DNA from 3 places in the Microbacterium sp. zg.Y1084 genome. Region 2 is predicted to be linked to each of the others. Evidence: predicted binding sites of a transcription regulator. Region 2 holds the regulator's gene; each other region holds the start of a gene.
What was found. Region 2 encodes HrcA, which represses chaperone genes, less so after heat shock. Its sites were predicted from a motif close to TTNGCACTCGNNNNNNNCGAGTGCNAA; they were not measured.
Positions count from the first base shown of each region.

Region 1: the regulator HrcA is predicted to act here: its motif matches at 1,387-1,413, upstream of groL (chaperonin GroEL).
Region 3: the regulator HrcA is predicted to act here: its motif matches at 1,455-1,481, upstream of groES (co-chaperone GroES).

Region 1 covers NZ_JANJGV010000003.1:604,287-607,558, reverse strand. Annotated here, with positions in the region: gene groL (chaperonin GroEL) at 1-1,351, opposite strand, end outside; gene NQ165_RS07495 (cold-shock protein) at 1,535-1,735, opposite strand; gene NQ165_RS07490 (LytR C-terminal domain-containing protein) at 1,882-2,454, opposite strand; gene NQ165_RS07485 (DUF3263 domain-containing protein) at 2,464-2,724, opposite strand; gene NQ165_RS07480 (DUF2332 domain-containing protein) at 2,734-3,272, opposite strand, start outside.
Region 2 covers NZ_JANJGV010000002.1:136,552-139,823, forward strand. Annotated here, with positions in the region: gene hemW (radical SAM family heme chaperone HemW) at 1-928, shown strand, start outside; gene hrcA (heat-inducible transcriptional repressor HrcA) at 999-2,036, shown strand; gene dnaJ (molecular chaperone DnaJ) at 2,076-3,191, shown strand; gene NQ165_RS01910 (16S rRNA (uracil(1498)-N(3))-methyltransferase) at 3,193-3,272, shown strand, end outside.
Region 3 covers NZ_JANJGV010000012.1:66,407-69,678, reverse strand. Annotated here, with positions in the region: gene NQ165_RS13795 (hypothetical protein) at 1-151, shown strand, start outside; gene NQ165_RS13790 (class I SAM-dependent methyltransferase) at 184-1,374, opposite strand; gene groES (co-chaperone GroES) at 1,558-1,854, shown strand; gene rarD (EamA family transporter RarD) at 1,938-2,876, shown strand; gene NQ165_RS13775 (ABC transporter substrate-binding protein) at 3,060-3,272, shown strand, end outside.

The DNA.
Region 1 (3,272 bases), on a different contig from region 2:
GCTTCAGCGGCGCCTGGATCGCGACGCGAACGATGTTCGCACCGGTCGCCTCGTCACCGGTCAGCTCGAGGGCGTCGAGCGCCTTCTTGCCTGCCTGGATGAGCGCGACGCCACCACCGGCGACGACACCCTCTTCGACGGCGGCCTTCGCGTTGCGAACGGCGTCCTCGATGCGGTGCTTGCGCTCCTTCAGCTCGACCTCGGTGGCCGCACCCGCCTTGATGACGGCCACGCCGCCGGCGAGCTTGGCGAGACGCTCCTGGAGCTTCTCGCGGTCGTAGTCGCTGTCGGTGTTCTCGATCTCGCGGCGGATCTGGGTCACGCGACCCTCGATCTGAGCCGAGTCGCCCGCACCTTCGACGATGGTCGTCTCGTCCTTGGTGATGATGACCTTGCGCGCGCGGCCGAGCAGGTCGACCGTGGCGTTCTCGAGCTTGAGGCCGACCTCTTCGGTGATGACCTGGCCGCCGGTGAGGATCGCGATGTCCTGCAGCTGCGCCTTGCGACGGTCGCCGAAGCCGGGGGCCTTGACGGCGACCGACTTGAAGATGCCGCGGATCTTGTTGAGCACCAGCGTCGCGAGAGCCTCGCCCTCGACGTCCTCGGCGATGATGAGGAGCTCCTTGCCCTCCTGGATCACCTTGTCGACGATGGGCAGAAGGTCCTTGATGTTCGAGATCTTCTGATTCGCGATGAGGATGTACGGGTCCTCGAAGACAGCCTCCTGGCGCTCCGGGTCCGTGACGAAGTAGGGGTTGATGTAGCCCTTGTCGAAGCGCATGCCCTCGGTGAGCTCGAGCTCGGTGCCGAAGGTGTTGGACTCCTCGACGGTGACCACACCCTCCTTGCCGACCTTGTCGATCGCCTCGGCGATGAGCTCGCCGATGGAGGCGTCAGCGGCCGAGATCGACGCGGTGGCAGCGATCTGCTCCTTCGACTCGACCTCCTTGGCCGACGAGAGCAGCTCGGCGGTGATGGCCTCGACGGCCTTCTCGATGCCGCGCTTGAGCGAGATCGGGTCGGCGCCGGCTGCGACGTTGCGCAGGCCCTCGCGGACGAGCGCCTGGGCGAGGACAGTGGCGGTGGTGGTGCCGTCACCGGCGACGTCGTCGGTCTTCTTGGCGACCTCCTTCACCAGCTCCGCACCGATCTTCTCGAACGGGTCGTCGAGCTCGATCTCCTTGGCGATCGAGACGCCGTCGTTCGTGATCGTGGGGGCGCCCCACTTCTTTTCGAGCACGACGTTGCGACCGCGCGGGCCGAGCGTCACCTTGACGGCGTCGGCGAGGATGTTCAGGCCGCGCTCGAGACCACGACGGGCCTCTTCGTCGAAAGCGATGATCTTTGCCATGTGTGTGTTCGTCCCTCCCGGACGTCGGAATGTCTTTAGCACTCAACAGGAGTGAGTGCTAAGCCATTCTGGCACTCGCCCCTGGGGAGTGCAAGCCACGCCGGGCGCGTCGCGACACACGTCGACACACGTCGAGAGGGTCGGATGCCACAGCCACGCGAGGCGCCGGCATCCGCGGACGCCTCAGAGCGGCCGAACGGCCTCCGCCTGCGGGCCCTTCGCGCCGGTGCCGAGGGTGAACTCGACCTGCTGGCCCTCTTCGAGCACGCGGAAGCCGCTCATCTCGATGCTCGAGTAGTGAACGAAGACGTCCTGGCCGTCGGCGACGGTGATGAACCCGAAGCCCTTCTCAGCGTTGAACCATTTGACGGTGCCCTGGGCCATGTGAATCTCCTGTTGCTGGATGTGACGACGCCAGCGTAGCCAGCGGCCGCCTCGCGTCACGGCCGCAGCGGGCACTGTTGACGCGGGCGCCCCGAAGTCTTCACATCGGCGAAACACAGCACGCCGGAGGTGGCGCTCGGTGCGGCTCAGGGAGCAGGCGTGTCCATGCCGGACCCGATGCGGTCCACGCCGAGCACGACCGCCAGCTGCCGCGATTCAGGGTCGTCGACCGGCTGATACACGTCGCTCTGCACGACCTCGGCGCCGCCGATGACCTCGGCGAGGGCGAGGGCCGCGGCCTCATCGGTGGCGAAGGGGTAGTACACCGTGGTGGTGGCGAAGTCCCGCGACCCGGCATCGCCGGCCAGCACGAGATCCGGCGACCAGCCGGCAGCGACGATCTGGTCGCGGGCGCGCGTGGCCAGTCCGGCTTCGGGCGTGGCGTTGAGCACGAGCACGTTGTACTCGGTGTCGAGCTCCGGGGTCACCACGGGCGCCGGGACGGCCGTCGGCGCGACCTCGGGATCGAGGCTCACGCGGCCCGTGAGCACCAGCGTGCCGAAGATGCCGACGGCGACCAGCACGACTGTTGCGACGGCGGCCCACAGCAGCACGACCCAGCCTCGCATGCGCGGATTCTCCGCGCGGTGCGCGCCCACACGACCGCTGCCAGGGGGCAGCTGATCGAAGCGATCCTTCGGGTAGGTCGTTCTCGGCACTGTGAAATGCTACCTGGCCACGCGCGGGCTCATCGCGACGCGGGCTCGGCGGGCCTGCTCCCGCGCGTCCCGGATGCGCCGCAGCCGCGACACCATCATCGGGTCGTACTCCAGCGCTTCGGGGGTGTCGATCAGCCGGCCCAGCAGCTGGTAGTACCGCGCCGGCGACAATCCCAGGTGGGCGTGGATCGCCTCTTCCTTGCGCGGACCGTGACGCGACCAGCCCGATTCGAAGTCGAGGATCGCGCGATCGCGGGGGGTCAGCGGCACCCTTCCACGCTAACGCGGCCGGGCGGCATCCTCTGCGCGCCACTCCACGTACGAGCCGAGCGGATCGACGGCGGCGAGCACCTCGCCGTCGAGGGCGAGGGCGAAGCCGCCTGGCCAGGTCTGCGGGTCGACCGGCTGCGTCCACCCGTCGTGCAGGGTCGGGGCGTCGAGGGTGATCCAGCGGCCGGCGGCACGCGCGGCGTCGATCATCGCCCGCCGCCCGGCCCACGGCACGAAGGCGAGCACGCCGGGCGTGGTGACGACGAGCGTGGCATCCGCCGGCGCCTGCCGCGCCACCTCGGCGATGAGCGCGGCCCCGTCGCCGGCGACGAGCAGGGGCGGGTCGGATGCCGCGATGCGCAGGGCCTGGCGCACGCGCTCGGCCCGCCCGGTCTCCCCCGGCCACACCAGACCGGTGAGCCACGCCTCGGTGTCGGGCAGGGCGGGGTCCAGTGGCGCGAGGTCGATACCCGCCCGCCACACCACCTCGGGCAGACGCAGCGGCGGCACGGCCTCGCCCCGCAGGTCGCTCTCGAGGGTGACCGCAG
Region 2 (3,272 bases):
CACGCTGCTGCCGTCGGGCGACCTGGCGCGCATGCTCGACGGCGTGCGCGACACGTTCGGCATCGCCGACGGGGCAGAGGTCACCGTCGAGGCGAATCCCGACACCGTGACCCCCGCCGGTGTGGCAGAGCTCGCGCGGGCGGGCGTCACCCGGCTGTCCATCGGCATGCAGTCGGCCGTCGCGCACGTGCTGGCGGCGCTGGACCGCACGCACGACCCCGACAACGTGGCCACCGCCGTCGCCGCAGCGCGCGAGGCGGGACTCGATGTCAGCGTCGACCTCATCTACGGCGCGCCGGGGGAGACCCTCGCCGATTGGGAGCGATCGCTGGAGACCGCGGTCGGCCTCGCTCCCGACCACATCTCGGCCTACGCCCTCATCGTCGAGGAGGGGACGAAGCTGCATCGTCAGATCCGTCGCGGCGAGGTGCCCGCGCCCGACGACGACCTGCAGGCCGACATGTACGAGCTCGCCGACGAGACGCTCGCCGCTGCCGGCTTCGAGTGGTACGAGGTGTCCAACTGGGCGCGGGACGAGTCCCACCGCTCGCGGCACAACCTCGCCTACTGGCGCGGCACCGACTGGTGGGGCTACGGTCCGGGCGCGCACAGTCATGTCGCCGGTCTGCGCTGGTGGAACGTGAAGCACCCCGCCGCCTACGCGCAGCGCCTCGCCGCCGGAGAGTCGCCCGCCGCCGGGCGGGAACGCCCCGACGCGGCATCCCGCCGGCTGGAGGACGTGCTGCTGCGCTCGCGCATCCGTGAGGGCCTCGCGCTGGCCGAGGTCACCCCCGCCGGCCGCGGCGCGGTCGCCGGGCTCATCGCGGACGGCCTCGTCGACGGGGCCGCGGCCGTGCACGGAACCCTCGTACTCACCCGCCGCGGTCGGCTGCTGGCCGACGCGGTCGTGCGCGCCCTCACCGCCTGACGCGAGCAACGACCTCACCGCGGTAGAATTGGCACTCGCGAGAGAAGAGTGCCAACGGGGAGGGAGTGACATGGTCAGCGAACGCGGATTGCAGGTGCTGCGGGCGATCGTCCAGGACTATGTGGACACCAACGAACCCGTCGGCAGCAAGGCGATCGTCGACCGGCACGCTTTCGGCGTCTCCGCGGCGACGATCCGCAACGACATGGCCCAGCTGGAGGATGAGGAGCTCATCGTCGCGCCGCACACCTCGTCGGGGCGTGTGCCGACCGACAAGGGGTACCGCGTCTTCGTCGACCACCTCGCCCAGCTGCGCCCCCTCACTCCCGCCCAGCGCACCGCGATCGGATCCTTCCTCGACGGCGCCGGCGATCTGGACGACCTCCTCGCGCGCACGGTGCGCGCCCTCACGCGGCTCACCGGGCAGGTCGCGATCGTGCAGTACCCGTCGTTCGCGCGGGCGCACGTCTCCCATCTCGAGCTGGTCGACCTCGGCGGCGGCCGGGTCATCGTGATCGTCGTCACCGACATCGGGCGTGTGTCGCAGCGCATCGCGTCGGTTCCCACCGATCTGGGGGAGGACGGCATGACGCGGGTGCGCGCGCGTCTGGCGGAGCTCCTCACCGGAAGCAGCGTGCGCGACGGCGCGCAGGCGGTGGCCGACCTGCTGGCCGCGCCCGCCCAGCCCGACGCGTTCGACCGCGCCGTGCGCGCGATCGCGGGCGTGGTGGCCGAAGAGCTCGAGGAGTTCCGGCAGGATCGCCTGGTGCTCGCGGGCAGCGCCACACTCGCCCGTCGCGAGCAGGACTTCCGCGGCAGCATCTACCCGCTCCTCGAGGCGATCGAGGAGCAGGTCACGCTGCTGAAGCTCATGTCCGAGATGGTCGCCGACGACCAGGGGCTCGCCGCGAGCATCGGGCGCGAGAACGAGCCGTTCGGGCTGGCGGAGGCATCCGTCATCACCGGCGAGTACGACGTGACCGGCTCGCGCGCGAGACTGGGACTGCTGGGCCCCACCCGCATGGACTACTCCTCGAACCTGGCGGCCGTCCGCGCCGTCGCCCACTATCTGAACCGGCTGCTCGAAGAAGACGAGAGCAACCGCTGACGGTTCCGACGCCGCGTCCGCGCGGCACGAAAGGCGAATGTGGCTGACCACTACGACGTACTCGGCGTGTCGCGTGACGCGACTCCCGACGAGATCAAGAAGGCGTATCGTCGCCTGGCGCGCGAGCTGCACCCCGACGTCAACCCGGGTGCCGACGCCTCGGAGCGCTTCAAGCTGGTCACCCATGCGTATGACGTGCTGAGCGACCCCGACCAGCGTGCCCGCTACGACATGGGCGGCGACAACGCGTTCGCCGGCGCCGGCGGCGGGTTCAGCAACTTCGGCGACATCTTCGAGACGTTCTTCGGCGCCGCGGGCGGCGGCGGTGGTCGGGGCGGACGGCCCCGCTCACGCCGCGAGCGCGGCCAGGACGCGCTGGTGCGCGTCACGCTGCAGCTCGGCGACGTCATCTTCGGCGTGCACCGCGACATCGAGGTCGACACGGCCGTCCTGTGCGAGACCTGCTCGGGCTCGTGCTGCCAGCCCGGAACCCAGCCCGCCACGTGCGACATCTGTCACGGCACCGGCCATGTGCAGCGCACCGTGCGGAGCCTTCTCGGCAACGTCGTCACCTCGCAGCCGTGCAACGTGTGCCAGGGGTACGGCACCACCATCCCCTTCCCCTGCACGACCTGCCAGGGCCAGGGGCGGGTGCGCGCCCGCCGCACGGTGTCGCTCGACATCCCTGCCGGCGTCGAGACCGGCCTGCGACTGCAGCTGCCCGGCTCCGGTGAGGTCGGACCGGCCGGCGGCCCCAACGGCGACCTGTACATCGAGGTCACGGTGGCTGCGCACGAGGCGTTCAGCCGCGACGGCGACGATCTGCTCGCGACCCTCGAGGTGTCGATGCCGGATGCCATCCTCGGCACCAGCACCACGATCGAGTCCCTCGACGGGCCGGTCGAACTGGAGGTCCGTCCCGGCGTGCAGTCCGGCGACGTGCTGACCATCAAGGGCCGCGGCATCACGCCGCTACGGGGCTCGCAGCGGGGCGACCTCAGGGTCGGCGTGCAGGTGGTCACCCCCACCCGGCTCGACGCCAAGGAACGCGCGCTCATCGAGGACTTCGCCAAGCGCACCAAGGCTCCCGCACCGCGGCTGGCCGAGTTCCACCAGGGTCTGTTCTCGAAGCTCCGCGACCGCTTCCGGGGCTGACATGGCGCTGCACTTCGTCGACGCGGCGGCCGGCGCCGCCGGACCCGGCGACCGCATCACGCTGACAGGCGCCGAGGCCCA
Region 3 (3,272 bases), on a different contig from region 2:
CGGCGCGGCCGTGGCCGCGATCGTCGCACTGTGCCGGCCACTGGAGAGCCGCCCCATCGCGGTGTGGGCGCTCGTGCTCGGCGTGCTGTCCGTGCTGTACAGCGCGGGGTGGCTCGTGTGGGCCGCACAGACGTCCGACCTGCTCGGCTGACGGCGCCCGGGGCGTCAGCGCGCCCCGCGGGCTCAGACGACGCGGTCTGCCAGCAGCGCCAGCCGCTTGCTGCCCACGCGGGTGAGCAGCAGGGTCGCCGAGGCGGTGCCCGACAGCTTGAGCTTCGTCCGCAGCGTCGCCGGGTCGACGTCGACCCCGCGCTTCTTGATCTCCAGGGTGCCGATGCCCCGCTCGCGCAGCGCCTTGGACAGATTCTTCACATCGGCCGGCAGACGCTCGCGCACCCGGAAGCTCGACACGAACGGGCTCGTCATGGCGGCATCGCCGGTGAGGTACGCGATGCCCGGGGCGAGCATCCCGGCATCCAGCCGCCGGGCGACCTCGCCGATCAGCCTGGCGCGGATCACGGCGCCGTCCGGCTCGTGCACGAACGCGCCGAGCTCGCGCACCGGTGCGTCGGGTGCGTCGGCGGCGGCGGTGATCTCATGGGCGGTGTCGCCGCGCAGCACGAGGGCGGCACGGCGGATGCCGGGACGCGCGAGGCGGCCGGTCCACACGACGAGTTCGATGGTCGAGCCGTCGACGCTGATCCACTGCGCCTCGACGTCGGCCGGCAGGGCCGTGCGGTCGAAGGCAGGACCCAGCTTGATGCCCGCCGGCGTTTGCTCGGCCAGCGAGAAGACCCATTCCAGCGAGGGCGACCAGGCGTCGGGGCCCAGTCGGGTGGTCTCGGTGTGACCGGCGGTACGACGGGCCGGATCGAGCCAGACCGCGTCGACCGAGGGGACGTCGAACGACTCCGCGCGACCGTGGTGCACCCGCACCTGCTGGCCGAACGGGGCGAGGTTGTACGCCGCGATCGCCGCGGTCACCTCGTCGGCTTCGACGGCCTCGACCTCCAGGCCCAGGGCGGCCAGGCCCAGCGCGTCGCCGCCGATGCCGCAGCCGAGATCGGCCACGCGGGAGAAGCCGGCGTCGCGGAAGCGGCCGGCGTGACGCGCGGCGACCGCCAGCCGCGTGGACTGCTCCAGGCCCGCGCGCGTGAAGAGCATCCGATCGGCGAACTCGCCGAACTTCGCCTCTGCCTTCACCCGCAGCCTGGCCTGGCCGACGACGGCGGAGACCAGATCAGGGGAGTGCCCCGCAGCCCGCAGTCGCGACACCGCAGCGGCCGCGTCGGCGGTGCTGCGGATGGGACCGGTCGCGTCGAGCAGCCGCAGCCCTTCGGGGGTCAGCAACGCGGTCAGCTCGGACAAGTCCACCCGTTCAGCCTAGGGTGGCCGGCCGTCGCGCGCCGCCACGTGGCTGCGCGACCGGCCGGCGTCACGGGGCGTCACCTCGACTGGCACTCGCGTTGCATGAGTGCCAGTGCGCCCGTACACTTGCGTTAGCACTCTCAACAGGTGGGTGCTAACGAGTCTTCAGTTCCAAGAAAGAGGTAGACCGTGTCGGTTTCCATCAAGCCGCTCGAGGACCGCATCGTCATCAAGCAGGTCGAGGCCGAGCAGACCACCGCCAGCGGGCTGGTCATTCCTGACACCGCGAAGGAGAAGCCCCAGGAGGGCGAGGTCGTCGCCGTGGGCCCCGGCCGCATCGACGACAACGGCAACCGCATTCCGCTCGACGTCGCCGTCGGCGACCGCGTGATCTACAGCAAGTACGGCGGCACCGAGGTCAAGTTCGGTAGCGACGAGCTGCTCGTGCTGTCGGCCCGCGACGTGCTGGCTGTCGTCGTCCGCTGATCGGACTGCTCTTCACTTCTGAAGGCCCCGGATGCCACTGGCATCCGGGGCCTTCGTCGTTGCGGCGGCTCTAGGCTGAGGCGGTGACGACAGCCCCTGCCGCCGACCCCGCCCGCGAGCGCCTGCTCGGCGGGGTGTACGCCTTCGCGTCCTACTTCCTGTGGGGCTTCATGCCCCTCTATTTCCTCGTGCTCGCCCCCACCGGCCCGTGGGAGGTCGTGTCCTGGCGGGTGCTGCTGTCGTTCGTCTTCTGCCTGCTGCTGCTGACGGTGACCCGGTCGTGGCCGAAGATCATCGCGATCGTGCGCCGGCCGCGCCTGCTGCTGTGGACGGCCGTCGCCGGGGCGCTGATCTACGTCAACTGGCAGGTCTTCCTCATCGCCACGCTCACGGGCCACGTGCTCGAGGCGAGCCTCGGATACTTCATCAATCCGATCGTGACGGTGCTGCTCGGGGTGCTGGTGCTGCGTGAGCGCCTGCGGGTCACGCAGTGGGTCGCCCTCGGCATCGCCGCAGCGGCGGTCGTGGTCATCGTCGTCGGCTACGGCGCCTTCCCGTGGATCGCCCTCACCCTCGCCGCCTCGTTCGGCCTGTACGGGCTGGTGAAGAAGCAGCTGGGTCCGGCGGTGGATGCCGTCAGCGGCCTGACCCTCGAGTCGTTCTGGCTGCTGCCGGTCGCGATCGTGCAGCTCATCGTCGTCGGCGCGACCACCGGTATCACGATGGGCACCGCCGGTATCGGGCACGCCGTGCTGCTCGGGCTCGCCGGGGTCATCACCGCCACGCCGCTGCTCTTCTTCGCCGCCGGCGCGCGGCGTGCGCCACTGACGGTCATGGGCCTGCTGCAGTTCGTCGCGCCCATCCTGCAGTTCGCGATCGGGGTGTGGCTCGGTGAGGACATGCCGCCCGAACGCTGGGCGGGCTTCGCGCTGGTGTGGCTCGCGCTCACCCTGCTCACCGCCGACTCGCTCCGTCATGCCCGGCGGCCGCGCGGGGTGGACGACCTCGGCGCGGTGACCTGAGCGGATGCCGTCGCTCCGGCATCCGCTCATATCAAATGCGGGCGCCGCCGTTATCGTTCCGAGACTGTTCTGTTTCAGACCGTTAACACATCGCAACATTGCGGGTGAGGAGCGGGGTTTAGGTTGGGACCCACTGGCACGGCGCCCGACCTTCCGTGTCTTTCACCACAATTAGGGAGCACTATGAGCGTCTTCACACGTTCGCGCCGTTCCTCGTTCCTCGGCGTCGTCGCCGTGGCCGGGGCGAGCGCGATGATCCTGGCCGGCTGTGCCGGTACGAGCGAGCCCGCAGAGACCTCCGCGGGGCCGACCGAGGAGCGCGAGGCACTCACCCTCAGCATCGGCACCGTTCTGCCGCAGACCGGCTCGCTGGCATACCTCGGCCCGCCGGAGGAG